3 regions of the Alteromonas sp. P256 genome follow, and region 3 is predicted to be linked to each of the others. Evidence: predicted binding sites of a transcription regulator. Region 3 holds the regulator's gene; each other region holds the start of a gene.
What was found. Region 3 encodes FNR, which switches genes on or off when oxygen is low (the NO sensors DNR and NnrR bind a similar motif). Its sites were predicted from a motif close to TTGATCTAGATCAA; they were not measured.
Positions count from the first base shown of each region.

Region 1: a site for FNR is predicted at 2,132-2,145, ahead of V7R39_RS10555 (OmpW family outer membrane protein). Genes of this name have one in related genera too.
Region 2: a site for FNR is predicted at 7,338-7,351, ahead of ccoG (cytochrome c oxidase accessory protein CcoG). Genes of this name have one in related genera too.

Region 1 covers NZ_JAZETM010000006.1:1,124-11,173, forward strand. Annotated here, with positions in the region: gene aroE (shikimate dehydrogenase) at 1-720, opposite strand, end outside; gene V7R39_RS10550 (group II truncated hemoglobin) at 719-1,150, shown strand; gene V7R39_RS10555 (OmpW family outer membrane protein) at 1,345-2,019, opposite strand; gene hemF (oxygen-dependent coproporphyrinogen oxidase) at 2,345-3,277, opposite strand; gene V7R39_RS10565 (Sua5/YciO/YrdC/YwlC family protein) at 3,274-3,879, opposite strand; gene V7R39_RS10570 (DNA topoisomerase family protein) at 3,903-4,445, opposite strand; gene V7R39_RS10575 (DUF494 family protein) at 4,546-5,022, opposite strand; gene dprA (DNA-processing protein DprA) at 5,024-6,151, opposite strand; gene V7R39_RS10585 (LysM peptidoglycan-binding domain-containing protein) at 6,192-7,295, opposite strand; gene def (peptide deformylase) at 7,482-7,991, shown strand; gene fmt (methionyl-tRNA formyltransferase) at 8,000-8,956, shown strand; gene rsmB (16S rRNA (cytosine(967)-C(5))-methyltransferase RsmB) at 8,953-10,050, shown strand, end outside.
Region 2 covers NZ_JAZETM010000001.1:654,374-664,423, forward strand. Annotated here, with positions in the region: gene V7R39_RS02845 (class II aldolase/adducin family protein) at 1-484, shown strand, start outside; gene V7R39_RS02850 (mandelate racemase/muconate lactonizing enzyme family protein) at 575-1,759, shown strand; gene V7R39_RS02855 (amidohydrolase family protein) at 1,858-2,841, opposite strand; gene V7R39_RS02860 (SDR family NAD(P)-dependent oxidoreductase) at 2,860-3,669, opposite strand; gene V7R39_RS02865 (acyl-CoA dehydrogenase family protein) at 3,932-5,692, shown strand; gene V7R39_RS02870 (DUF3016 domain-containing protein) at 6,017-6,565, opposite strand; gene V7R39_RS02875 (hypothetical protein) at 6,619-6,984, opposite strand; gene ccoG (cytochrome c oxidase accessory protein CcoG) at 7,416-8,846, shown strand; gene V7R39_RS02885 (serine/threonine protein kinase) at 8,843-9,829, shown strand; cobalamin riboswitch at 10,014-10,050, shown strand, end outside.
Region 3 covers NZ_JAZETM010000003.1:364,889-374,938, forward strand. Annotated here, with positions in the region: gene V7R39_RS07305 (glucosaminidase domain-containing protein) at 1-628, shown strand, start outside; gene V7R39_RS07310 (DUF2987 domain-containing protein) at 625-1,260, shown strand; gene V7R39_RS07315 (patatin-like phospholipase family protein) at 1,252-2,262, opposite strand; gene ttcA (tRNA 2-thiocytidine(32) synthetase TtcA) at 2,263-3,216, opposite strand; gene uspE (universal stress protein UspE) at 3,396-4,319, opposite strand; gene fnr (fumarate/nitrate reduction transcriptional regulator Fnr) at 4,437-5,177, opposite strand; gene V7R39_RS07335 (sulfite exporter TauE/SafE family protein) at 5,225-5,884, opposite strand; gene ccoS (cbb3-type cytochrome oxidase assembly protein CcoS) at 5,871-6,086, opposite strand; gene V7R39_RS07345 (heavy metal translocating P-type ATPase) at 6,088-8,475, opposite strand; gene V7R39_RS07350 (FixH family protein) at 8,475-8,954, opposite strand; gene ccoP (cytochrome-c oxidase, cbb3-type subunit III) at 9,183-10,050, opposite strand, start outside.

The DNA.
Region 1 (10,050 bases), on a different contig from region 3:
GCCCTGAGACCTTGCCTCTCGCATGAACACTGTTGGAGAGTTCTTATAAACCATATCGTAAACCACATCACATTCTTCCAACAACGACAGAGACATAGCACAAGGTAACTCGCCATCCAGACTAGCCGCAGTAGAGTTAATAATAATATGGGGGCTTACATTGCTAACATCTTCTAATGCGACAACCTCTATATTGGAGTGTCCGGTTTCATCTGCCACCTGCTGTGCTTTCTCCTTGGTTCTGTTGGCAATTGTTAATTGCGCAATAGAGGCTTCTATCAAAGGTGATATCACGCCTCGCGCCGCACCACCGGCCCCAATTAACAGCACTCTTTTATTTTTAAGCTCGATGTGATTATTTAAAAGGTCGTTTACCAGTCCAATTCCATCGGTGTTAAAGCCTTTAATATTGTTTTTTGCATTAGTCTCATTACTGCCATTAGACACCTTCATCAGAGTGTTTACTGCTTTGGCATCTTTCGCAGCCTGATCGTCGACCACCGCCATATTGAATGCATCTAGCTTAAACGGCATGGTGACATTACAACCTACTGCGTCTGGCTGTGACAAAAAAGACCTCGCCTTTGCGATAAAGCCACCCTCTGGCGCTAATATTTTTTCATATGAAATGGCTTCATCACACTGCTGAGCAAACATTTGATGAATGGTTGGTGATAAACTCTGCTCAATAGGGTTTCCAAATACGGCGAATTTTTTCATGGGAATACGTGACTTCTTTAATACAAAACGAAAAGGCGACAATAAGGTTAATGAGACTACACCATATTATCGCTTAGGTGGAGAAGATAAGGTTCGAGAATTAGCCAACCGGTTTTACGATATCATGGAGACCGATTCGATAGCATCAGAGTTATTGGCTATGCACCCCATGCCTTTAGATAAAATTCGGCATGTTTTCTTTCTCTATTTAAGTTTATGGATGGGAGGGCCCGATGATTATCAACAGCAATTTGGTCATCCCAGATTAAGAGCTCGACATTTGCCATTTTCTGTCACGCCAAATTTAAAAGCACAATGGATGTACTGTATGAGAAAGGCAATGTTTGCCACCACCGATGATATTTTGCTCGCCAATCAGCTGCTTCGTTCGCTAGACCAATTAGCAGAACATATGATCAATTCAGAATAAAAAAAGCGCGTTATCATTAGGCCGTGTTGACCTAATGATAACGCGCAAGTCTTCTTTCATTGATGAGGCTCTTATCGGCTTTGTCGTAGTGCAATGCTTCGATTTAATAATCCGCGCTTTTACTTTGAATGCTGCTACAAGAGCTGCTATTAAACGCTGAGCTACTAAAAGTAGTTGCTATTATAAAAAACTACCTAAAAAGTATAGCCAACAGATATAGTGTAAACCCAAGGGTCAATTTCAATATCTTCAACCGCACCGCTTGCATCGCCCACGTTAAATGTTGCTTCAGTATCGATATCAATAAAGCGTACCGATGCGTTCACATGCCACTTGTCATCAACGATATAATCCATACCCACTTGTGCTGACAACCCAAAAGAATTATCAAGGGATAAATCGTTTAATCCAGCGTCGTTGTTAGCCGATGTAAATTCTTCATCAAAGATAAAGGTATAGTTGATACCCGCACCTACGTAAGGCTGAAACGCTGAGCTGGCATCATTAAAATAATAGTTTGCGGTAAGGGTGGGAGGTAAGTGCGTGACTTCACCAAGTTGGTTACCTGTACCTAGTGGGTCTGCTACCGAAAATTCGACATCGTGTTTAAAGGGCGTGGCCGCTAGTAATTCAATATTAATATTATCAGTAATAAAATAAGCGATATTGAGACCTAACTGAGTATCGTTACCGATATTTAGAGCAACGCCTAGGTCTGCCCCACCCGCTAAAATATTTGAAGTAGACTCGTCGGGTGCAACTGTCGTTAAACCACCGCGAACAAGTAAATCACCTTGCTGATGAGCATTAGCAAAAGGGGCAATAGCTGCCAGAGTAAGACAAAGTGCTGAAAGAGTATGTGTACGCATTGTGTGTCTCTCGTGTGTTTAAATAAGATGACGCCACTTTACCCACTTTGGAACACAAGGAATTGATCTAGCGCAATATACCTAGCTCGCTGAATGAACATAGCAGCGCAGGTTGATGTAGATCAATCGTTAGAGATGAACCGCCTTGTTATTACTTTAACAGGGGTTCAGGTTACTTAACTCGCTAGGGAAGCAAGTAATTTAGAGAAGGACGAGACTAAAAAATAAAGCCGCAGGTCGATACCGTGCGGCTTTAGCTGTTCTGAAAGTCGTTCAAAGACTCCAATTGACACTTAGACTGCGCTTAACCCTACACTGTGGGCGCTCACCAATTCGTTGGCTTTAACCAATCGGTAAGTTTCGATTCTGCGCTTCCTGGTGACGGTGAATAACAATATTCCCAGCGAGCTAATGGAGGCATCGACATCAAAATTGATTCTGTCCTTCCTCCTGTCTGCAAACCGAACAGCGTGCCACGGTCGAATACTAAGTTAAATTCAACGTAGCGTCCTCGTCGGTATAGCTGGAAATCACGCTCTCTTTCACCGTATGCAGTATTTTTACGTCGTTCAATAATGGGCACATACGCATCAATGTAGCCATTACCTACTGCTTGCATGAAGGCAAAAGACTGGTCAAACCCCCACGCATTAAGATCATCGAAAAAGAGCCCGCCTACACCACGAGTCTCATCGCGGTGCTTCAAGTAAAAGTAATCATCGCACCACTCTTTGTACTTTGGGTAAACATCTTCACCGAAAGGCGCGCAGAGTTTTTTAGCGGTATCGTGCCAGTGTTGAACGTCTTCTTTAAACGGGTAGAAAGGCGTTAGGTCGAATCCACCACCAAACCACCATATTGGCGATTCACCCTCTTTCTCGGCTATAAAAAATCGTACATTGGCATGAGAGGTTGGAATGTAAGGGTTATGCGGGTGAATAACGAGTGATACGCCCATTGCCTGAAAATTTCTGCCGGCTAGCTCAGGTCGATTAGCGGTTGCAGATGCAGGCATTTGACTACCAAAAACGTGTGAAAAATTCACACCGCCCTGTTCCACTACAGCGCCATTTTTCATCACGCGAGAACGGCCACCGCCGCCTTCTTCTCGCACCCAACTATCTTCGGTAAATTGCCCTTTTCCATCGGCCAACTCTATGGTTTGGCAAATTGTGTCTTGAAGATTTAATAAATACGCTTTAACTGCTTCAATAACATCGGCTGCCTTTTTACCATCAAGTAATTGTGCTGGCTTCATGATCTTATTATTTCTCCCGTATCACCGTCTCTAATTGTACTTGGTTTTTTATTGCCACCGACTTCACCATTTACGTAAGTAACACTGACTTCAAATACGCTTCTTGCTTCTTCGATAGAAAGTGTAGGTGATTCTCCTGCCAAATTTGCACTTGTAGATACAATAGGCTTACCAACCTTATTGCATAAGTCCGCAACCAATGGATGATTAGTCACACGCACTGCTATTTTATCGTGCGAGCCTGTAATCCAGTGCGGTGCCGTCTTTGACTTTGGCAGCAGCCACGTTATAGGACCTGGCCAACTTGAAAAGATGTCAGTACGCCTGTGCTGTAATACCGCCTCGTCATTTACGTAAGGCAGTAGCTGACTATAGTTGGCAGCTATAAGAATAACGCCTTTCTCAACAGAACGTTGCTTAGTTTGAAGCAGTAACTCCACGGCTTCTTTATTATCGGGGTCACATCCAATGCCCATAACGGCTTCAGTTGGGTAAACCAATAACTTACCAGCGTGAAATGCTTCCACAACAGGATCAGCGGCGGTTTGCTCGACCTCAACTGGATTGTATATATCCACTTGCCCTTTTTGGGTATCAGACATTAATAATTATCTCTAGATGGTGACTATTGTTTAAAGCCGCACGATGGTTGAGGGCAAACATATTGACCTTTCTTATCAATCAATACACCCCAACCACACTCTGGACATTGCTCATTGACTGGCTGGAAATTTAGCACATATCGGCATTTAGGATAATGATTGCACGCAAAAAATTGCTTTCCAAACTTACTGGTGCGAGAAATCAGTTCGCCTGACTGACACTTAGGGCAGCGAACTTGGGTTTCTTCCTGCTGCTTCAACGGGGCGATAAAGTGACACGAAGGAAAGTTAGTGCAACCGATAAACATGCCATAACGGCCTTTTTTGATCCCAAGCTCTGATTGACAGTCGGGACACGCTACGCCGTCTAACGTTTTAAGGAGAGCAGTTTGATTGTCATGTAACGGTTTACTGAAGTGACACTCAGGATATGCGGTACACCCTATGAAAGGGCCGGTTTTACTATTTTTTATATGAAGTGGCTTACCGCATTCAGGGCAGTCACCAAAGCTTTCTTCTAATGCGTGCTCATGAGCAGAAAATAACGAGTGGTCAATTTTAGACATGATGGTTTATAACGCACACTTTGAAGCGTTCTCTTTGCTAAGCAGGCATTGTAAGCACCGTGCCTGCAAAGAGCGCCCTAGGAATAATGACGCAAGTAGATTAATGTAAAACACCATCTGGTTCTTCGAAGAGTAAATCTTCCATTTGCGCATAGGCCTTTTCTTTACCCGGCACATTGAATAGAACCATCAATACCACCCACTTTAGGTCTTCTAAACAGAACTCGTTAGAATCTATTTCCATAACGCGGTCTATCACCATTTCACGGGTAGATGCATCGAGCACATTCACTTGCTCTAGAAACATCAGAAATCCTCTACATTCCACGTCCAAGCGCATTTGCTCTTCATGGGTATAGATTCGACTTAAGCTTGTATTAATCCCTTTGCAAAAGTAAGGCTTGATGTCTGTCTCTTGCAGGGCGGCCAACTTTTCTAGCCATGCAAGCGCTTTATATATTTCATCGTGATGAAAACCTGCGCGCACGAGCTCGTCGGTCAATTCGTCTTGATCGACACGAATTTCAGTCTCACTGTGGATGAAATTTTCAAACAGATACATGAGGATATCGAACATTTTATTTGCCCCTCAATTTAATGTAACCGCCAGGGACAGCAGTTACTAAACCGCACAACTCGTATTCTAATAATAATGCCATTGCCTGCTGTACAGGCATGGAGCCGCGCTGCGCTATAACATCTATTGCGGTAACGTCGTAATCCACACTAGCTAATAATTTGTCAGTTGCCAAGCTATTCACTTCACTTTTTTCATTCTCAACATTAACGATATTCCTCGTGCACAAGGGCTCTATAGCAAGTTCGTCAAAGATATCATTGACGTTAGTCACTAATTTAGCGCCCTGCTGGATTAACCAATGGCAACCCTCAGAATAAGAATGATATACGCTTCCGGGAATGGCAAAAACATCTCGCCCTATATCTGCGGCCAAATTCGCCGTAATCAAGGTGCCACTTTTAATTTTTGCCTCAACCACCAGCGTTCCAAGCGATATTGCAGCAATTAATCTATTTCTTCTTGGGAAATGCCAAGCTTTAGCTGGCACACCGGGAAAGAACTCTGTGATTACAGCGCCTTCAGCATTAATTATATCAGCATGTAATGGCCTGTGCTTATAAGGGTAAATTGTATCTGGCCCTGTTCCCATTACGGCGACTGTTTTGCCTATCCCTTTAAGCGCACCTTTATGGGCTGCGGCATCAATTCCCAGCGCCATACCGCTGGTCACCGTTATTCCTGCATCAGCAAGTGCTGTTGCCATATCTTCAGCGATGCTTTTCCCCTGATGGCTAGCACGGCGGCTCCCCACCATTGCTACTTGAGGCTGTTGCAAGAGCAGCGGATTTCCAATGACAAAAAGAACAAGCGGAGGGCTATCTAACGTTTTGAGCATTTCTGGATACTCACAACACCCGAACGTTATTATATATCTCTCTGTTTCTGCATCTAACCACATCAGTGCTTTTTTGACTGATTGCTCAGAAACTTTGTCGAATAAATGGGTTGCAGTTTTTGGCGCGCTTTTTAGAAGAGAGGCTTTGCTTGTAGATGTAAGAAGCGCTTCTGGATTGCAGTTAAGCTCACTTAGTAACGTCAGCCATTTTTTTGTAGCGACGCTGTATGCCGAGGCCAGACGTATCCACGCCATTGATTGTGCTGAAATAGATGCAGAATTGTGATGCATTGCCGCTCCAAGTCGGTGCGGCAATGTTTACAGCACAACGTTAGGGGTGAGCAACAATAAAACCGCGTTGAATACCCGTGTTCGCCCGCGTGATCAAACCATAGCTTGCCGCATTAAAGGTTTTGTAAATGATGATCTCTCCCACCTTGAGTGCGGGTTGTTCAACGGTGTTAGCAAACCAGTCTCTACTTTTTTGCATGTCTGATTTGTTTGTATATTTTGGCAGCTCATCGTTAATAATTGATGGCCCTTTCGCGTATACACCCATTACGGTGCCCGGCTCTACCTCAGTGTTACCTAAATCTAAAATCACCACGTCGTATTTACCGAGTAAATCATGGTCGTGCAGGTCGCCAACAACAAAGCCTCGTTGCGCCTTTGCGGGCTTAAGCACCAGGCTTTTCTCATGAGAAAAGTCGCCGTTAAAAATCTTATCACCCAAGTTTGTCTCTTGTGTCGAGGCGGTTAACGACAACAGCATTGAGTCATCGCTTATCGATTCTTTAAACACTGACGCATCTGCAACGTGTGAGATTTGAACGCCCAACTCGCGGCCATCAAGGTTTTTTATAATAGATTGCTTTCTTACGATACGTAACTGGTCTGAGGTATTGTATTGAGGTTCGCTGACCACGAGATTATTGGCGGCAAAACGAACATTTGCATCCTTATTGCCAAGTACTCGCGGTAGAACCTCATAACTGTCTTTATCAACTATGGTGTGCTGATTAATAAATGGTGCTATCTCGCTCCAAGCCAATGTATTAATGGGCGAGGGTTTCACCCGTTTTTCTGTTTGAGGAGAAAGTGAAACTAAGGGTTTCTCTCTGGCGATGGAAAGCACTGGCTCCCCATTTATCATGCCAACCACAATGACGTCACCAGGATAAATTAAGTGGGGATTATCGATTTGCGTATTGGTTCGCCATAGTTCAGGCCATAGCCAAGGCTCGTTAAGAAAGATGTTAGCGATATCCCACAGCGTGTCACCGCGCTCTACGGTATAAGTTTGCGGTGCACTGTCTTTTAGCTGCAGCGCGAGTACAGGTAGCGCAAAAATCGCCAGAGCTGCAGCCAACATTACTCGCCCGTATTTGTATAATCGCTTTTTCAAATTAACCACCTGCAAAAGATTCACTGTCACTTATTGTTGCTTTTTAAGACAATACCACTATATCGACAGTTACACGTATTCTTAAAGGACTTGAGCAAAAAACTGCACCATAGTCTGTGTTATACGTTAGAATAGTAAGTAAATCTGCACTGTAAAGTGCATTGGTAAATAGATCGTATATGAATTTATACAGCGAAAAGGCAAAGTAAGCGACAAATGGCAATATTAGACGTATTAAGTTTTCCAGATGAGCGTCTTCGCACGGTAGCTAAGCCGGTAGATGACGTTAACGATGAAATTAAGCAACTCGTTGCTGATATGTTCGAAACGATGAAAGACGAAAAGGGAATTGGCCTTGCGGCTACTCAGGTCGACCGTCACGTTCGAGTAGTGGTTATGGATGTATCGGAAGAGCAAGATGAGCCACGAGTTTTCATTAACCCTGAAATTACGCGCAAAGAAGGCGAAACTATAAGCGAAGAAGGCTGTCTTTCTGTGCCGGGCAACTATGCAAAAGTTGAACGTGCAGAAGCTATCACAGTGAAGGCGCTTGACGAAAATGGTGACGCATTTGAATTAGAGGCTGAGGGTCTTTTAGCAATTTGCATACAGCATGAACTCGATCACTTGAAAGGCACTCTTTTCATCGATTATCTCTCGCCGCTAAAGCGCCAGCGTATTCGCAAGAAGCTTGAAAAAGAAGCCCGATTAGCAGCGAAAGCTTAAGGAAAATTGTGACAGCGCCACTTAACGTTATTTTTGCCGGTACACCGGATTTTGCAGCTAAACACTTGTCGGCATTGATTGACAGTGAGCACAATGTTATCGCCGCTTATACGCAACCAGACCGCCCTGCCGGTCGAGGGAAAAAGCTCACTGCAAGTCCGGTAAAGCAATTAGCCCAAGAGCACCACATACCCGTTTACCAACCAGCCTCCTTAAAAGATGACGAAGCGCAGCAAACGCTTTGCGCGCTTGATGCCGATATTATGGTGGTTGTCGCTTACGGATTATTACTGCCAAAAATAATCTTAGATGCGCCCAGACAAGGCTGTATTAACGTTCACGGGTCTATCTTACCTAAATGGCGCGGTGCAGCACCAATCCAGCGGGCAATTTGGGCAGGTGACGCTGAAACAGGCGTTACCATTATGCAAATGGACGAAGGGCTAGATACCGGGGACATGCTGCATATAGCCACGTTACCTATTACACCGCTTGACACCAGCGCGACCATGTACGACAAACTTGCCGAACTTGGCCCTAAAGCCCTTGTCGATGTGTTAAATAGCATTGAAACGCTAATTCCTCAAAAGCAAGATGATTCGCTTGCGACCCATGCGAAAAAGCTGTCTAAAGAAGAAGCCTTGATTAAATGGGAAGACAGCGCAGAGCAAATTGAAAGAAATATCCGGGCGTTCAATCCTTGGCCCGTGGCGTGGATGAAGGTAGAAGAACACAATATTAAAGTGTGGGCGGCGCATGTCGAACCACTTATCAATGACGCCCCTCCCGGCACTATTGTGAATTCCAGCAAAGAGGGAATAACCGTAGCGACAGGGAAAGACGCGCTCACCATTACGCTTCTGCAAATTCCAGGTAAAAAACCCTTGCCAGCGGCTGATGTTATTAACGCACGTAAAGCTTGGTTTGAAACAGGCCGCTCATTGCGTCAAGAGAGTGATAAGTGAAGCCCCTTCCCCTACCTAAACAAAAGAACCTGCGTGCAGATTGCGCATGGGTTATCTATCAAATACTAGAGCAAGGTAAGTCTTCCCGAGACTGCCTAGAGCGTGTGCAGCGACGACATAACGCTAGAGACAATGCGTGGCTTCAAGAGATGTCACTGGGTGTAATGCGAAAACTTCCCGTACTGCAACACTGGCTAAGAACATTGCTCGACCGCCCTCTAAAGGGCAACAAAAAGGTGATAGAGCACCTTATTATGCTGGGGTTATACCAACTCGCCTTTTCGAGAGTCAGTAAGCATGCCGCTGTTGGAGAAACTGTCGCAGCAGCATCGTACTTGGGAGGCACTGGCTTAAAAGGGTTGGTAAACGCAGTACTAAGAAACTTTCAACGTGAAGAGCTCATCGATAAGGCTATTGACGATCCTATTATCAATAGCGGAATGCCTAAATGGCTTTATAAAGCCATAGAAAGTGCATACCAAGGTGATGCCAATACCGTACGCCAGTCAACCAATGAAATGGCGCCTATATGGCTAAGGGTAAACACCCAGCAAATTGGACGTGATGAATTTGCAACGCTGTTAACTCAGGCTGATATTGAATTTTCGTTAAGTGAATCCCACCCTGATGGCGTTATACTGACGTCTCGTGAAGATATAACTGCACTGCCTGGTTTCGACAAAGGTTTTTTTGCTGTTCAAGATGGCGCCGCACAATTAGCCGCTCGCTACTTAGACCCACAAGATGGGGAAAGAATTCTAGACTGTTGTGCAGCACCAGGTGGAAAGACAGGTCATATTGCCGAAAGAGCGCCAAAACTGTCCTACTGTTTGGCATTAGATGCTGATGAAAAACGATTGCAACGAGTGCATGAAAATATGACTCGCTTGAAACATAACGTTGACATCAAGCAAGGTGACGCAACCAATCCTTCACAGTGGTGGGACGGAATACCGTTCGATCGTATTTTGTTAGATGCTCCCTGCTCTGCTACCGGCGTTATTCGCCGTCACCCTGATATTCGATGGCTTAGAAAGTCCAGTGACATAGACAACTTAGCGGCATTACAGCGAGAGATACTGGACGCACTTTGG
Region 2 (10,050 bases), on a different contig from region 3:
TCACAGTGCAATTCACGAAGTACGTCATGATGCAGAATGCGTTATTCACCTTCATACGCTGGCCACTATCTCAGTGGCATCGGTCAAAGGCGGTTTAAAGCCTTGGAGCCAGTACTCCATGTTTTCACTGCCTTCTTTGTCATACCACGAGTATGAAGGGCTTGCCGTTGACGACGCTGAGCGAAAACGACTCCAAGACGATTTGGGTAATACTAATCACATGCTGTTGCCCAACCATGGCGGCCTGACATTAGGCCCTACGGTGGGTGATGCGTTTATGCGCTTTTACGACCTTCAGCGAGCATGTGAGATACAACTTGCATTAATGCAATCTAATGAAGAGGTCATTGAGATCCCCCAACCTATCATTGACGGTATCTATGAGCAGGCGAAGGTTGTGCATAGCGGTGCAACCGGCGGACAAAAAGCATGGCCTGCTATGTTGCGCAAGGCGTACAAATTAGATCCAGGATTTTGTGAATAACATGACTACGTAATTGTGATCACAGCCACCTGCTGATGTTTACAATGAAGCGTTAAAGATTGAAATAAATAACGGAACTGAACCTACATTATGAAAGTGACCAAAGTAGAAATATTCGACATCGAATGCCCGAAGCGCCCTCAGTGGAACCCTGTGTTTGTCAGAGTGTATACCGATGAAGGTATTACCGGCGTGGGCGAAGCGGGTCTTGCCTACGACTGGGGCCATAGCGCCGCTGCTAATATGGTAAAAGAGATTGCCGAAGCCTTACTGATTGGCTTTAACCCTTTTAATACCGAACTTTTATGGTCTCGCATGCTGCGCGAAGGCTTCTGGGGACTAGGTGGAGGCCCGGTTTTCTATTCTGCAATGAGTGCTATCGACACCGCGCTTTGGGATATCAAAGGCAAAGCCCTCGGCTTGCCGGTTTACGAACTTCTTGGTGGTAAAACTAACGGTAAACTGCGCAGTTACGCCAGCCAACTTCAGTTTGACTGGGATACAGAAATTACCAAACTCAACGACCCAGCAGACTACGCTCGCGCTACAGAAAAAGCGTTAAAAGATGGCTACGATGCGGTTAAAGTTGACCCAATCGTTTACGACAAAGACGGCAACACCCATTTTGACAGAACCAAGCTGTTTACCAAGCCAGAACTCAAATTGTTTCGCGCACGTTTACAAGCAATGCGTGACGTTATGGGTGAAGACGGTGATATCATTTTCGAATGCCACAGCTTGCTAGGTGCCTCTACCGCTATTCAGTTAGGCAGTATTGTAGAAGACATTGGCTGTTTATATTACGAAGAACCAGTGAACTACTTAAACTCTAAGCTACATGACAAAGTAGCGAAAAACGTGAAGGTGCCTATTGCAGGTGGCGAACGTTTATACCACCGCTGGGACGTACGGCCTTACCTTGAAGATCAATCCATCGACGTACTGCAGCCTGATGTGGGTCTTTGCGGTGGCTTTACCGAAGCGAAAAAGGTGTGCGATTACGCGGATATTTACGATGTGCGTATTCAGGCACATGTATGTGGTGGCCCTGTGGCAACGGCAGCAAGCCTGCACCTTGAAACAGCCATACCAAACTTCCTGATCCACGAGCATCATACCTATGCCACTAAAGCGTGGAATAGAGAATTGTGTATTCAAGACCCTCAGCCAGTAAATGGCTTTATTGAGGCGCCGGACACGCCGGGAATTGGTATCGACTTAAATGATGACATTGTGTATCGCTCTCCCCACATGACGGTAACTGAACTGAAATAGCGAGTGATATAAACTGGGGCACCGCCAAAAAGTAAAAGATTCGACTTTTTTGCGGTGCTTTTTTATTAGCTTAGGATTTTCCCCGTCAGCGTGTAACCCTAAAACTGATACCACTTGTGCGCATTTTTATAACGCAGCTTCTCTGCATTATCCTTGCTTAGACTAAAAGCCGTAGAGGTTGTTTGAGACTGCATGCGCTTGAGCATGTCGTCATACCCTTTTAGTAGTTGAGCGTAAGGCATTCGCCAGGTGCACAAGGGAAAATTGCTCGCCAGCATAATGTTATCTATAGGAAGTATATCAACAGCGGTATTAAGCAATCGCTGAACATAAGGCCACGTCCATTGCCTGTCCTGCATCTCCATACCCGAAAATTTAAATGCCATATTGCTGCACTGCGCTAGCGCACTTAAATGACGCTGCCATTTTGTGTAAGCAAGGCTAGAATAAGAGCGCCTGCTTGAATTAGTGTGCTTGCTACAAGAGCCTTTAGCGGGTAAGGAGCCTTTAGCGGGTAAAGCCTCAGCAGGCAAAACGTCAGCTAAAAAAGGCGCTGCTGCAACATGATTAATTATTACCGTCAGTTCTGGAATACGCTCAACCACATTCAATAATGCGCTTACGCTTGCCGTATCGGTAATATCGAATTGCGCATCAAAGGATAGGTTATTTGCCGCCATATGTTTCAGGCTATGCAGCACTTTAGGGCTTCGCAATAGTGTTGCTGCATCATCATCAAGAATATGACGAAGCCCAACTAAAGAGGGAAACCGTTTTAATCTATCAATGTCTGATAAGGAGGTAGACGACCGCAAGTCAATATTAGCCACACTGCGAAACGGTTTTACACAGTGCTGCTCTAAAAACGCCACCTCTCGCCACGGTTGCCCGTTATCAAAACCAGCCTCAATATGCACAAACCCGCCGAGCGTTGCGTGATTTCCTTTAAACAAATCCTTTTCATATACACTGCGTGCGATAACAGGCTTGTCCCGCCAATAGGGCGGATTATTAGGCTTTAGCCAATCGTAATGACCGTGCTGAAGGGCAAAAAAGTGTATATGAGGGTCAATCCAGTTCATGGGCGTTCTTCCACATCATTATTGCGCCGTGTACCCACCATCCACAGCATGAAGGCTTCCAGTAATAAAAGACGCTTTATCGCTACAAAGAAAATAGGTGAGTTCGGCGACGTCTTGAGGTTGACCTAGTCTGCCAATGGGCTGGGCTGCCGCTTCTTCTGCTACAACGTCGTTTTTATTTGCCCCAGAACGCGCGACATAATTATCAATGGCGTTGTGAAATAATGGGGTTTCAATAGTGCCAGGGCACACCGCATTCGCCCTTATATTAAAAGAGGCATAATCAAGGGCGGTACTTTTAGCTATGGACGCCAATGCAGATTTTGTTAGCCCGTAGGCGAAGGAGTTTTGTTTTCCCACATAGGATTGATCTGAACCCATCACCACTATCGCACCTGATTGCTGTGCTTTCATAACGGGTAACGTATTTTTTATTGCGGCGTAAGCCCCTTTAATATTTAGGCTTATTATACTGTCGAGTAACGCTTCGTCAGTCTCTTCGATAGTGGCTGATACATGTTTACCCGCATTACACACCAACGCATCAATGCGCTTATAGTCTTGTGCCACAGACGCCAGTGCTTTTTCTACCTCGCTCACGTTGCTTACATCGCACTTTACCCACTCACAATGTAGCGGGGCGACGTCAAAGTGCCTAATGTCTAAATTCACCACGCGATAGCCGTTTTCAGCAAATGTTTTACACACGGCAAGGCCAATTCCCAAACTGCCACCCGTTACCACGCAGACTGGGCTATTATTAAGCTTAACGTCAGTATTAACGCTTACGTCAGTATCGATTTCGGTATTCGTTGTGGTATTGGTCATAGCTCACGTTGCTCCTAGTCTATTTCTGTTTTCTCTGTGCTTTCTTTGTGATTGCGCTAGCTTCTGTGGCGTAAGCATGCCAGCGAGTAGGATAAATGCAAGGAAAAGCCAAAAGGCCATAAGTAATAGTTAACCAGAGTCCTGTTTGAGAAACGGAATATAGGTAATTAATTATTAACTTTCAGTTAACGGACTACTCTGACCACTTGTTTTATGGCTATAATAGAGAAATTAAAACACTTGTTTGAAAAAGGAGTCATCCATGCCTCTACACCATGCCCCTACCGCTGATTTTCAGTTTCTTTTAAAAGAGTGGCTTGGACTTGATGCCCATTATGAAAAGCTCGGTATCAGTGATTTTGATAGCGACCTAGCGAATGAAATTATTTCGCAAGGTGCTAAATTTGCACTAGATGTTGTTGCCCCATTAAACCGAGAGGGCGACGAAGAAGGCTGTAAGCTTGAAAATGGTCAGGTTACTACACCAAAAGGTTTTGCCGACGCCTATCAAGAATATGTGGCCAACGGCTGGAATGCCATGCTTGGCTCTGCTGAGTACGACGGTCAAGATTTACCCTACACCATGGCCGTACCGGTTCACGAAATGTTGAATGCCGCTAATTTAAGCTGGCGCTTAACAACTATGCTAACCGAAAGTGCGACACTTGCGGTCACTAAGCATGCCAGTAAAGCGCTTAAAGATACGTATCTTGCGAAGCTTATCAGCGGCGAATGGACAGGCACGATGAACCTTACCGAGCCTCACGCTGGAACAGACTTAAGCTTACTAAGCACTAAAGCGCTGCCACAAGACGACGGCAGCTTTAAAGTGACTGGTAACAAGATATTTATCACTGGCGGCGATCACGACTGGAGCTCTAACGTTATCCATCTAGTTCTCGCTCGTTTACCTGACGCACCAAAAGGTGTGAAAGGTATTAGCTTGTTCTTGGTCCCCAAATTTTTGCCTGACGCGAGCAATGAGCCGGGCGAAGCAAACAGCCTGTCAGTGGGCAGTATTGAACACAAGATGGGTATTAAAGCCAGTCCTACCTGTGTAATGAACTTCGACGGTGCCACCGGCTGGTTAGTGGGTGAGGAAAACCAAGGGTTAGCGTGCATGTTCACCATGATGAACGATGCTCGTTTCCAAGTGGGCTTACAGGGCTTAGGTGCTGCTGAAGCGTCTTACCAAGGTGCCCTTACCTATGCACGCGACCGCGTTCAATCTCGTGCACCCCAGGGCATTCAAAACCCTGAAGGTAAAGCCGACCCAATCGTATTTCAGCCAGACGTAGCAAGAATGCTGCTAACGCAAAAGTCGTTAATCGAAGGTTGTCGCGCTCTGTCTCTTTTCTATGCCAAATTTATGGATATCGAAAAGCACACAGAAGGCGAAGAAAAACAAAATGCAGAAAATGTGCTTCAGTACTTAACGCCTATCTGCAAAGCCTTTATGACTGACATGGGTCTTGAAACCACTAATATTGGTGTACAGGTATACGGTGGTCACGGCTTCATTCGCGAATGGGGAATGGAGCAACTGGTGCGCGATGTGCGTATTGCCATGCTGTATGAAGGAACCAACGGTATTCAAGCCCTCGACTTAATTGGCCGCAAGCTCACCCGAGATGGCGGTAAAATGATGGAGTCGACCTATGCTGCATTTAGTGAACTGGTTAACGACATTGAAGATGGTGAGAGTAAAGCACTAGCACAAGGTCTATTAGATGACTGGCGCGCCTCTTCTGCCGACTGTTTGGGCATGGACCCAACCACAGCTGCTTCAGCGGCATGCGACTTCCTAAATTACAGCGCATACTCGCTAATTGGCGTATTGTGGTACAGCATGGCTGATAAGGCTCAGCGCTCAGATAATGCGGTATTAGCAGCCTCTAAAGTGAAAACCCGAGACTTTTATATGCAGCGTATTTTACCTCGCCGCGACGCACACAAAGTAGCGTATAAAGCAGGGCCAGATAGTACCTTAGCGATTAGCGGCGACGAGTTCGACTACTTGTAATGCTATTGGCGATTGCCTGTTATGTAGTAGGTGGTAGGTGAAATGTACCTACCACTGGCTATGAGCTTCGCGAAAGCTGTAACAAGGTGTTCGCTGAAACTATACATTAAGAGTACTTGCTAAAAATACTTGTTCAAAGGTAATGGCAACAAAAACAAAAAGGTCGGCTTGAATTGCATAGTTAACGCTATGCACTCAAGCCGACCTTTTTTTACAGTTTTCCATGTTCTTTAAAAGCATGTACTTTTAAATCATGTACCTTTAAATCATGTACTTCAAAATTGCTGTCTTATACCAGTGCGTATAGATAGTTATTAAATCTTATTAGCCTTCGTTCTTTGGGCTTTCCGTGTCAGCAAACGTATCGTCAAACCAATCATCTAACATGGCCTTTTCATAAAACAGGTTTTCATTTCTCATGTTTCTGATATTGGTATCCATAAAGCCCATGTCTTTAAGCTGAAACTCATCTTCACTTTTCAGTACTTCACCACTGCTATCGGTTAACGAATAACTGAAAGTCATTCTTGGTATATCAACACGCTGTATTACGCGCACGTCTGCGCCCACGTTATTACCAAAGCCAATAAATTGACTGGGCCACACTTGGCCAGCTAAATCGATATTAGTGACAACCATCGAGAGTGTTTGAGATTTTGGCAAAGAGGCGGCTAACTCAACTAAGTGAGCCTCTAACGCCTCAAGAGTGCGTTCACGAAAACGAGCGCGGGACTCATTTGAGGGGCGCACATCGGTAAAAGATTTTGGCTCTTTCCACGTTATTTTTAGTTCGCCAGCATGCGATGGCAATACAACGGCACTGCTTAACAACACCGTACAGATAGAGGCTGTTATGATAGACAAGTTATTCACGTTTACTCTCCTCGTTTCGGTCTTCTCGCAAACGTTTTCGGCGTTTCTAGATATTAATCTGGCTTTCGCATTAGAGAAGACTGCGTAATAGTATGGCAAAGTTGAGCGCGTTTGGTTCCCGAAAAGTTGGGGTTTATATCGTCCTTTTCACAATAATTCGCATAAAAACGCTTAACACTATCTGTAGATACGGTGATTTTTTCAACATAGTTTTGTTGGTAGGGCTTTAATGGTTTTAGCTGTGTTGTGATATCACTGCGTAAACTCTCTAGCGCGCGCTGCTCGGGTAGCGTAGAAAGTGAGATGAACCAGTCGGATACAGAATTTTGAATGTCTTCAAACAAGTATTGAACAAAGGGAGAGCGCAAGACCAACACAAGCACAATAATTTCAGCAGTAATGATAAAAAACCGTAGCATAACGTATTACATAACCTATCTTAATGGCGGCTTTTAATAACTGTGATTAACGCTGACATGTGAATAATACCTCGTGTAAATGCGTTAAAACTAACGCTACTTTGCGCGCTATGGTGTTTAACGTGCTACTAAAATCAATCCTAGATACTTGAGTCGTAGTTAAGCATATACGCTGATATTACACTATCCTGATTACTTTCTCGTATACAATTAATAATACGTCAGTATGCGAATGCACTTTTTATTATTGAATTAGGTTTACACTTTGTAGATTGTTATCCTGTGCAAAAACTTACTTTCTGAACTTTCAGTATTGACTGAAAGTTTAAAAAGTACGATCATAATGAACATTCTTGATCTACATTAATCATGACAATCCTGTTGCTGGTATACTCCACACGCCATTTAAGGATGTTAGCTAAGGTTTATTTATGAACGAACAAATACCGGTCAAAAATGTCACACCGGTAAAAGTGCACAAACCAGAGGGAGGCGGTCAGGGTAAACGCCACGACTCCCGCAGTCGCATTTATGTACGCGCAGTAAAAGGGCCGCTGGAATCGTTCCGTCGATTTTTTGGGCTTATTTTTCTTGGCTTGTTCGCCATCATTCCTTGGCTTCAATTTAACGGCCAGCAGGCCGTATTACTCGATATTGGCCAGCAGCGCTTTACAATATTTTCGCTAACACTTTGGCCTCAAGACCTTACGCTATTAGCCTACATCTTTATTGTGTCGGCATTCGCCCTCTTCTTTGTTACCACTTTTGCAGGTCGAGTGTGGTGCGGTTTTATGTGTCCACAAACTACCTGGGTGTATATCTACACGTGGTTTGAAGAGAAATGTGAAGGGCCCCGCAATAAGCGAATTAAGTTAGACGAGCGTCCAATGGATGCCGATAAATTTATGCGTAAAACGGCTAAACACACTGCCTGGGTGGGCGTTGCTCTGTTAACGGCGCTTACTTTTGTTGGGTATTTCACGCCCATAGGTGCACTATTTGTTGACTTCTTTACCTTCAACGTAAGCTTCTGGGCTGGCTTTTTTGTTATTTTCTTTGCCGTGTGTACCTACGGCAACGCAGGTTACATGAGAGAAATTATGTGTACTCACATATGCCCTTACGCTCGCTTTCAATCTGCCATGTTTGACAAAGATACCTTTACCGTATCTTACAACGCCAACCGCGGCGAAAAACGCGGGCCGCGCCCACGCAAGCTTAGCCACGAAGAGGTGAAAGAAAAAGGGTTAGGTGACTGTATCGACTGTAACCTATGTGTGCAGGTCTGCCCTACCGGCATCGACATTCGAAATGGATTGCAGTACGAATGCATCAACTGTGGTGCGTGCGTTGATGCGTGTAACGGTGTCATGGACAAAATGAATTACCCCAAAGGACTCATTAGCTTTACTTCTGAAGAAGAGTTGGCTGGCGGTAAAACCCATATTATACGACCTAAGCTCATTGGCTACTTTGTGGTACTCGTGATCATGATTGGCTTATTGTTCGCCAATATCTACACTCGTAGCCCTACAGAAGTCGATATTATTCGCGATAGGAACTCTCTGTATCGCGAAACCAACGAAGGGTTGATTGAAAATGTGTATACCATCAAGGTATTGAATAAGACACAGAAGCGTCAAACCTACACCATAGAAATAAAAGGCCTTCCTGATTATGAATATATTGGAAAGCAGGAATTTGTCGTTGAAGGTGGCGCGGTATATTCAACGCCGATATCGGTTGCAACCGACGCTTATAATCTGGAAGATACGGTCACTGACATATTCATTAGTGTTACCACCACCGTAGACGGTGATATTGTAACCATTGATGAGCCAACTAAGTTTCTTTATCGATGACAGATTTTTCTTTCTCGGGCTTAAGCCCAGATACGATACTAGATGCCCTGGAAACCCAGGGCATTTTTCTTCAAAGCGGTCTATTAGCGCTTAATAGCTATGAAAACAGGGTTTATCAATTTATTGCCGAAGACGGCAAACGTTATGTGGTTAAATTCTATCGACCGGGCCGCTGGTCTGACGAACAAATCCAAGAAGAGCACAACTTTGCTAAGGAATTAGCCGACAACGAAATTCCCATCATCGCTCCCATGGCCGTGAACACAAAGACGCTGCACCACCATAGCGTTGGAAGTACGGACTACCGTTTTGCCATATTCCCCTCGGTGGGCGGCCGTCAATTTGAAAACGACAATTTAGACCAGTTGGAATGGATGGGACGGTTTATCGGTCGCATTCACCTTACGGCTCAAGCGTCTGCATTTTCTTCTCGCCCTGCAATTGATGTTGAAAGCTATTTATTAGAACCTCAGCGGGTTTTAGAGCAAAGTGAGCTATTGCCTGAAGGCCTTAAAACGGCATTTTTCGCTATTTTAAACCCGGTGATTGAAGCTACACAAAAAGCATATAAGAACGTGTCTTCCCCTATTCGTCTGCACGGAGACTGCCACCCTGGCAATATTTTATGGCGCGATGGGCCCACGTTTGTTGACTTAGACGATTGCAGAATGGGGCCTGCCATTCAAGATTTATGGATGATGTTAAGCGGAGATAGGCAGCAGCAATTACTTCAGCTAGACACATTAGTAGAAGCCTACGAAGAGTTTCAGCCGTTTAATAAAGCAGAGCTTGCGTTAATAGAACCGTTAAGAGCCATGAGAATGGTACATTATATGGCGTGGCTTTCTCGTCGTTGGTCAGACCCTGCGTTCCCTCGTGCATTTCCTTGGTTTGCAGAAGATAAATACTGGGAAGGACAAATCTTAGCGCTCAAAGAACAGATGTCTGCACTGCAAGAGCCCGTGCTAAAATTGGGCATGTAGTTTCATCACATTATTTAACTAGCGATAGGCATCAATATTATTGCTGCTGTCGTAAGTCGCCGTTAAAGCCTATATACTCGCTCCCGCGTAGGTGCACATGAATCGGCCTTGCTAGCCTCATACTAGCTTATACTAGCTCATAATAGCCCATTTTAGCCAATAAAAAGGCGAGACAAAGCTAGAAAATAGGAGGCAATAAAAAGGCAATGCCGATAATTGTG
Region 3 (10,050 bases):
GGTAGAAGAAAAGAAGACTGCTTTTTTTAACTATTTGAGGCCAGAAGTAGAAAAACAAAACGCGTACTTGCTTACACTTCGTCATTATGTGCAAACCCTTTATCGAAAAGCGTTAGCTGAAGAGCCATTTAGCGAAGACGACATTACCCGTCTGGCGTGGTTAGAAAAAGAGTACCGAGTAAAGTCTTCAGATCCGCTGAACACGAAATTGCTTAACTTATTGCAAAAAATTGACGTGTTGCCTGCTGAGCTCGTCTTAGTACAGGCTGCTAATGAGTCAGCGTGGGGCACAAGTAGATTTGCCCGGGACGGCTATAACTTTTTCGGTTTGTGGTGTTTTAGCAAAGGATGCGGCTTTGTTCCAAGCCGGAGAAACGATGATGCTTCTCATGAAGTGGCAAAGTTCGACAACCTATCACGGGCTACATACACTTATATGCGAAACCTAAACCGGCACGATGCGTATAAGGATTTACGAGAAATTCGTAGCCGATTAAGAGCCAATCAAATTGCTATTAACGGTGTAGCGCTAGCCGAAGGCTTAATGAAATATTCTGAGCGTGGCGCTGCCTACGTGGAAGAACTACAAAATATGATCAAATACAACGAGGAGTTTTTGGGCGAATGATACGAGTTGCTATGGTGTTGCTGTGTGGGTTTTTCACCGGTCAGTCAATTGCAGAAACAATTGATGTTGAATACAGTCGGTTTTATAGCCACGTAAAGAAGTTGGATAACGAAGATACCCAAGCTTTGCAATTCGCATTCGGATTTCTACGTGTAGGTGAAGGTCGTTTATGCGGGGTTAACAGTGCTGAAATTGTCACTGACAAACAAACAATGAGCCTAGACATAAGCAGTGAAGGGCGCTTTACGGTGCCTACCGAAAAAGCGCTTAAACTTGCAAATGCAATAATACGAATATCGTTGGTTGAGCGCGCCAATGTGTGCGACATGTCGGTACAGCTTGAGACTAAACCAGAGTATTTAAAAGCTCGCTATACCAAAGATGAATTAACGTTTGTGTATGGCCAGTACGAAGCGTTCTTTAATGAAATGGGAAGCTTCCTGTCTTTTCTCATGCCAACGGTTAAAGGCTTGATGATACATTTTGAGGACAGAGATTTAGACTACACTACGCCTGAAGGCGTGACCATCACCAATGGTGTATTGCATATTGAGCAAGAGTGGATAAGCGAAGCAAAAGGGTTATCGTTACCGCAAGCTCCGCTTCGTATTACCGCAATGGCATCAAGTTAATAGCTGATAGCGTATTTGCTCTGCCAGACGGGTGATGGTTTCTTCACCCTTTGCGCAGAGCTCTTCTGCTCGGTGAAATTCCATAATACCTACGTCAGTGAGCTGAGGCTCTATTAAGATATCAGGCGGGTCGCCAGCAAGTCGAGAGCGGGTTACTCGAGCTTGTAATATCTCTAATGAACTACTCATTACGCTCATTATTCCAGGCGGGTTCTTCTTATTTACCGTCTCAGGCACTTCCATTACTTCTTCTTCAACCTTTTCGATAACCTCAGCGCCTAATGAATCGTTGTTTCCTTTAGTTTTTTTATCAAGGCCGTCTTCAGAGCCACGGTCATCCGACTTGCTGTCTGATGAGAACCACTGTTTAAGTGCATTTTGACTTTTGGTGAAGAAGTCTTCAGTTTTTTGTTGATTGTCTTCGTGATCTTTACGTAATTTTTCAAGTCTAAGAGGTCTAAAGTCGGCATTCAGGTTAACCGCAATGACAAAATCAGCACCCAGTTGACGACACAGGTTCACCGGCACAGGGTTTACCACCGCTCCGTCTACTAACCACCTGTCGTTGTAAGCTACCGGTGAAAAAAGTGCAGGAATAGCACAAGAGGCTTGAATAGAAGTACCCACAGGGCCTTTGTCAAAAACAACTTCACGCCCGGTATACAAATCTGTGGCCACTGCGGCAAATGGCTTATTCATTGCCTCAAAGCTATCTGCGCAAAAGTCGCTGGCAAGTTTATCAAACACTTTTTGACCGCTGGCTAGGCCGCCTCTTCGCAGCCCAACGCCCATGAGGGCTAACACCTGCCAATCACTAAGAGAACAGGCCCACTCTTTAAGACCTTCAAGCTTCCCACTTGAATATGCGGCGCCTACGTACGCACCAATGGAACAACCAGCCACAACATCAATATTAATACCTAGTTTTTCTAGTGCTTGTATAATGCCAATGTGGGTCCAGCCTCTCGCTGCACCCGCTCCTAAAGCGAGTCCAATTTTCATCTATTGAGGTTCCATGATGTTAATGATGTCGATAGTGTCTGCTGGCTCGGCTGACTGCTCACTTTCTGGCTTTTCAAAAATGGGCTCGTCAAAGCCAATGTCGCCATCTTCCACCGGGCCATCATGTGTAGCTATTGATTGAAAATCGTATAAGTTATTGTCAACTAAATGGGATGGCGCCACATTCTGAAGTGCACTAAACATAGACTCAATTCGTCCAGGAAAGCGCTTATTCCAATCTTGAAGCATGCCCTTAATATGCTGACGCTGTAAATTATCTTGTGAGCCACACAAATTACACGGGATAATAGGAAAGTCAGACAGTGTAGAGTATTCTTGTATGTCGCTTTCTGTGCAATACGCCAATGGGCGTATAACGATATGCTCGCCGTTATCACTGACTAGCTTAGGCGGCATAGACTTGAGCTTTCCACCGTGAAACATATTGAGGAAAAACGTTTCAAGCATGTCATCTCGGTGATGGCCTAACGCTATTTTGGTCGCCCCTAGCTCTTTTGCTGTGCGATACAAAATAGCTCTGCGCAGCCTAGAGCATAGGGAACATGTGGTTTTGCCCTCAGGAATTTTGTCTTTCACAATAGAATAAGTGTCTTCTTCTACTATCTGATAGGCCACGCCTAAACTGTTTAAATATTCAGGAAGAATATGCTCTGGAAAGCCAGGTTGTTTTTGGTCTAGGTTCACGGCCACAATATCAAAGTGAATAGGGGCGGCGCGCTTCAAAAACAGAAGAATATCAAGCATGGTATAACTGTCTTTACCGCCTGAAAGACATACCATCACTTTGTCATTCTCTTCAATCATGCCAAAGTCGGCTATGGCTTTTCCCACATTGCGACGAAGACGCTTTTGCAGTTTATTGAAATGGTGTTTTTGCTTACTTTGCGCTGCAGCAGAGGACGACGATTCAGCGCCGTTTGTGCCTAAACTCATAATTAACTAACTTGGTTTGTGTAAAAGCCGCTATTATACAATAAAGCGGCTTTTGTTAACTATGCTTGTGTACGTTAAATATCTACGCATACAGTTTCACTACGCCCTGTTACGTACCGTCGCCATTTTTTAGCGTTTTCTTAGCGTAAATAGAGGGCACCTTGAGGCCCTTGTGAGCGCTACACGGTATAGGGCGACACAAATCCGTTAGGCTTTATGGCTAAAACATCGCAATTTAGCGCATCAATAACATGTTCTGCGGTATTGCCAATCAGCGCGGCCGATATGCCAACCCGTCCAACGGTGCCAATGATCACCAACTCAGCATCTATCTCTTTAGCAACTTGAGGGATAACACGTTCAGGTAACCCTTCTTTCACAATACATTTGTTAGGGGCTATACCGTGCTTAGCTGCATGGGCATCCATTTCATCAAGGTGATGATTTTTGACTGCGCTGTGGTATTTTTCTGAATCAAACTCGGGAACCTCTATGGCAATGTTGAGAGGAGTGGCGGGGTAGCTATTGACCAAATTAACATGGCCTTTTAACAGCCGAGCATACTCATTGGCTATGTTGGTTATTTTGTCATTCAGGGCTTCGTGTTCTTCATCTTCGCTGCCCACGTTCACCGCCGCAATTATCTCACCATTTTTAGGCCAGTCATGGTCTTTTACTAACAACACTGGGCGAGGGCATTTTCTCATGAGATGCCAGTCGGTTGGCGTGAATATAACAGAGGCTAGGTCATCGTGATTTTTTGTTGCTTTGACGACTAAGTCTATTTGGTTGTTCAGCGCGTAGTAAATGATGGATTCGTACGCTTTACTGTTCCACTCAACAACGATGTCGATATTGGAAAAACCTTGCTCTTTGAGCTGCTGTGACAGCCGCTTAGATTGGTCTTTAGTCACAGCATCGCGCATGGTATCGCGCTCATCAACGCTTAGCATGGTGGTCATATCGTAAGAAAGGTCGTATACAACCATTAGCGCAGTAACCGTTGCACCTGTTTTTCTGGCAACTTCTAGTGCGCGGCTTAACGCAGGTTGGTTGTCGCGCTCTGCATCGAGAACCGCTAAAATGTGATTACACTCAATCATAACTTCTCCTTCCTATGAAGCTTCTCATTAAGTGTAATAGACAATAGGGAAAATGTGGCTTGTTTTAGATCAAAAATTTAACATATTCATCTTTGCCTTTTACGAAAACAACACGCACTACCCATTGCAAACAATGCTCGGCCCTTTAAGCGCGGAGACTTTGCCGTCGATAGCATCAAAATCGAGTATGGTGATCAGTTTGCCATCCACTTTAATTAGCCCTTCTTTTTGAAAACGACTCAGTAACCGACTAATAGTCTCAATAGTCAGGCCTAAGTAATTCCCAATTTCGTTGCGGGTCATGGTTAAGTGAAATTCTCTGTGAGAGAAACCACGCTCTTCAAAACGCTGAGACAAGTGAGATATAAAATAAAGCAGACGTTCTTCGGCAGTGCGTTTATTGAGCAACATAATCATATCGTGGTCTTGCTTTATTTCAGCACTCATAAAACTCATGATTTGATGGCGAAGCTTCGGAAACTGAACAGACATTTCATCAAGGGTGTCGTAGGGAAGCTCACAAACCATGGCCGTTTCGAGCGCCTGGGTGTAGCTTTGATGTCTACTTTCGCGAAGCGCATCGAAACCCACAATATCACCAGGGAAATGAAAACCGGTTATTTGTTCTTCACCATCTGAGTTAGTCACAAATGATTTAAACGATCCGGTTCTTACTGCAAATAATGACGTAAACGTGTCGCCGTTATTAATTAATGTGTCACCTTTGTGCAGCGGCTTTTTGCGTTCGATAATATCATCGAGAGATTCAATCTCGGTTTTATTCAATGCCACAGGTAAACACAAGTGACTGAAGCTGCAGTTTTGGCAGTGGATAGAGAAACCGCTTCCTTTGCTCATAATTTCTATTCTCTTAAAGTTCACACCCCTAAATGGTACAACATCATTTAGGATAATGCGCTATAAATAAGATAAGCCGCATATAAGGCCATGGCAATGGCAATGTATTGTCGAACAGCACTATGCTTAAACCCCTGAATAATATACTGGCTACCGGTGCTTACAGCAAGCAAGGTTGGAAGTGTACCCAGCCCAAAACACAACATGATACCAGCGCCTTGAATCGCTGAGCCTGCCGCGAGAGACCAGGTTAAAGTGGAATAAACTAGGCCACACGGTAACCAGCCCCAAATAAACCCATAGGGTATGGCACTAAAAGGGGTTTTAAAGGGGAGAAATCGTTTTGAAACCGGCTGGATATAGCGAAATAGATGTTTGCCCACACTCTCAAGCGCAGTAAGCCCTGTCCACCATTTTCCTAAATAGCATGCCAATAAAAATACCATAACGGCACTTAAAATGGACAACGCATAGCTGGCCACGGGTACAAAGTCGGAAGCCATTTTGCCTAAGGCTCCGGTGATTGCGCCTGCGAGGGTGTAGCTGATAATACGACCAATGTTGTATGCAAGAGTGAAGGGAAGTGCAGGTTTATCTTTTGGCGTTACCATTCTAAGCGCCGATACAATGCCACCGCACATTCCAACGCAGTGTACTCCGCCGGCTAAGCCAATCAAAAATGCAGAAAAGTAATTAATCTGATCCATGCTTATCTTGTTCTTGCTGAAGCTTTTTGCGTTGTTCGGCCAGCTTCTTTTCTTCAGGCGGTAAGTCGTCATCAAACAAAATGCTGTAACCTTGTCGGTTTAAGTCTTCAAACTGATTTGATTTAACAGCCCAAAAAAAGATAACGATCGCAAGAGCAACAATGATAATCGCAATGGGTATTAAGACATAAATAATGCTCATGTTATTTGCTCAATAATCGTGTTGAATTTGTAACCACAATGATACTGCTTAACGACATTCCTACAACAGCCATCCAGGGGGAAAGTAAACCCGAAACGGCAAAGGGTAGAATGATAATGTTATACAGCACAGACCAACCAATGTTTTGGCGAATTTTTTTCCGGGTTTGGTGCGCTGTATCGATAAGCGCCGGTACAGACAATAACTGATCGCCCAACAAGATAACATCTGCGGCGGTTTTAGCCACATCAGTGGCGTTGCCTACAGCCACTGCAACGTCGGCACTGGCCAATACTGGCGCGTCGTTAATGCCATCGCCCATCATCAACACTTTTTTGCCTTGTGACTGAAGCGTTTGAACCTCCGCGTATTTCTGTTCAGGAGTAAGACCGCCCAAGGCGACAGATACGGGCAGTGAGGCAGTAAGGTCGTCTACGTTTTGCTGCGTGTCTCCACTAAGCACAACCAACAGGTTTGTTAAAGCCAAAGCTTCTAGGGTCGATTTGGTATCATCACGTAGCGTATCGCTTACTTCAAAGGCTGCAACCAGTTTCCCCTTTGTCGCTAAATATACATTGGCGGCGATGGGAATACTTTCGTTACTTGATGAGTTAACACCACAAAAGACAGCTGAACCCATTTCAAAAGCAACGTCGTTGACTTCGCCACTTATTCCGCCACCAGGTGTCACGGTAAATTGAGAGACTTTGTGCTTCACGTCATCAGAAAATGCGTGTGCGATAGGGTGCTCAGAGCGTGATTCTAGTGCCGAGGCAATTTCCCAAGCCCGCTGACTGTCTACACCTTGCGCATACCAGCTATGTCGAACGCTAAATTTGCCTTGGGTAAGCGTACCCGTTTTGTCTAAGGCTACCGTATCAATTGTGGTAATTTGCTCAAGAGCATCGGCTCTCTTTAGCAAGATGCCTTGTTTGTTCAATTTTGCCATTGCACAGGTTAAGGCTGAAGGCGTTGCCAAACCTAATGCACACGGGCAGGTAGCGACAAGCACAGAAATGGTGATCCAAAACGCTTCTGCATTGCCGATATAGGTCCAATAGCCATAAGTGAGTAATGCAATGAGTAACACCGATACGACAAAGTAGCGAGAGAACTCATCAGCAAGCTGTGCCGCCTTTGGCTTGCTGGCCATAGCACTTGCCTGCAAACGCATTATCTGATTAACCAGCGCATTCTTAAGGGTATTTGTTACGACAACGGTTAATGAGCCGTCTTTGCATATTGTGCCGCCATACACTGTGCTTTTCTCATGTTTCATCACAGGGTTGAATTCCCCGGTCAGCATGGACTCATCCACCGACGCATTGCCGTCAGTAACGTAGCCATCGATAGGAATAGTTTCCCCAGGCTTTATTAGCACCACATCGTCTTTTGACAGTTGCTTAGCTAAGCATTCGCTCACGCTTCCGTCGGCTTCTAATTTAGTTGCAGAAACGGGTATGTACTGCATCATATTCGCTGAAATTTGCGCTGCACGATGTCTGCTTCTATGCTCTAAAAACCGGCTTAGCAGCAGCAAAAAGATAAACATACAAATAGATTCGAAGTACACCTCTCCTTGTTCAAGCAGGGTTGAACGAATACCTGCTATGTAGGTACCAAAAATAGCGATGGTCACGGGCACGTCCATATTGACTGTTTTGGCGCTTATTGCTTTTAATGCGCCCAAGTAAAATGTGCTTCCGGAATAAAGCACCACTGGCGTGGTAAGTGTCAACGCCACCCAATAAAAGTATTGTCGGGTTTCTAATTCGATAGCGCCAAACCAATCAAAATATAGGCCTGCCATCAGCATCATAACCTGCATGGTCATAATACCCGCTAACCCCAGCTTTTTAATAAAGACTTTTTCTTCGCGCTTGTAACTGGCCTCGTGCTCATCAGGGTGAAAAGGGGAGCCGGAATAGCCGATGCGCTTTAACGTAGATAGAATTTGGCTTAATTTAATGATTGAGGCAGACCAAGTCACTAAGGCACGACGTTCCTGTACGTTTACCGCAACTTGCTTAATACCCTCTACTTTGGATAGTTGCTTTTCAATTAACCAACCGCAAGCAGCACAGCTGATACCCTCAAGGGTTAACTGTATTTGTTTGTGCTTGCCTTCATCAAAGACGAATTCATCTTGAAGCGTTGGATCATCAAACACTTTTAACCTGTCTAAGGTGTCGAGAATGCTATCGTCAGACTTTTGGGCAGGTTCGGTTCTAAACTGATAATAGTCTTCCAGGCCATTGCTTACAATGGCCTCAGCAACCGCTAGACAGCCAGGGCAGCACATTTGTCTGGTCTGGCCTAAAATGACGGTTTCAAAACGCTTGTCGTCATCATTGGGTAAACCACAGTGATAACAGGTAGTTTCGCTCATTACGGGTTAAACTTTATAACATCATTAGTAGGCAATATGAGTGTATTTTGGATTTTCCATGTTTCGTCCACGGGTGTCAGCGAAACCTGCCATTTACCGTCTAAATTCGCTTCTATAAATCCACGATAAATACCGTTGGCATCACGGCTAAGTAGGGTGCTCACATCTTTATCTTCTAAAGTCACGTGATAAAAGTTCAGCTTAAGCGCATTGCCCTCTGCTGGAATACCTGAGTGAAATTCTAATGCAATGCTACCGTCTTTTACGGTGAGATCAGAGGTCATATTAAGTTTGCGTGCAACGGCCTCTTTGTCTAGTCGTGCATTAATTGCTTTACCTTCCTTATAGTAATCGTCTACCACCAAACTATCTTCTGTTGAAATGGCAAGCTTAAGCAGCACGCCACCCATGATTGCGGTGATAACTGGCACGGCAATAAGAAACCACGGCCAAAATTGTTTATACCAAGGTGTATTCATTAATCGTTGATCTCATCGTTGTTTTGCTAACTGCATGTTCATAATTACTTACCACTAACTTATTGCTTTGCGATTTTCAAAAACAGCACAAAATAGTCATGAATATACATTTATTGTTTACATTTCATAGCGATTGGTAATGTAAGACAGATGGCTAAGTGATGGTATTTTCTCATAAAAAAAGCCCCGCAGTAACGGGGCCTTTTGCGATATTTAGCTTTTCAATGATTAATCATTTGAAAGGCTATATACGTAAGCTGCAACAACGTGAATCTTATCTTTACCCAACGTCTTTTCAAAAGCAGGCATTACACCGTTTCTGCCGTAGGTAAGGGTTTCTGTCACCGCTCTGTGGCTGCCGCCATAAAGCCAAATGTTGTCAGTAAGGTTCGGAGCGCCAAGCATTTGATTGCCCTTACCGTCCATACCGTGACACGCTGCACAAGCCGCGAAGCGAGTTTTACCTGCTTTCGCTAACTGTGGATCTACATCGCGACCGCTAAGGCTAAGCACGTAGTTAACCACTTCGTTAATACCGTCTTCGCCCATTGCGTCAAGCCATGCAGGCATTGCTGCGCGACGACCGTTGATAAGCGTTTCCACAATTTTATCGCCCGAACCGCCGTACAACCAATCGTCATCCGTTAGGTTAGGGAAGCCGCCATTCTGACCACGCGCATCAGAACCGTGACACTGTGAACAGTTTTGTAAGAACAAGCGTTGACCAACTTTGTTGGCTTTTGCGTCCTTCGCTAACTCTTCAACAGGCACTTGTGCATAAGCTTCAAAGATAGGGTCAAACTTGTCTGCCGCATAATCTAGTTCGCGGTCATACTCAACGAGTTTACCTTGCTCTTTAGCATCTATACGCGCCTGCATAGACTCTTCTAAAGACTGAATGTTCTGGTTCGAACTTTTCCATCCTAGAAGACCCTCGTATGCACCTAAGCCTGGGTATAGTGCAAGATATAAAAAGCCCCAAATGATGGTGATGTAGAACATAATTGTCCACCAACGAGGAAGCTGATTGTTCAGCTCCTCAATACCATCGAATTCGTGCCCCATTGACTCACCTTCTGGCACACCTGTCTGGTTA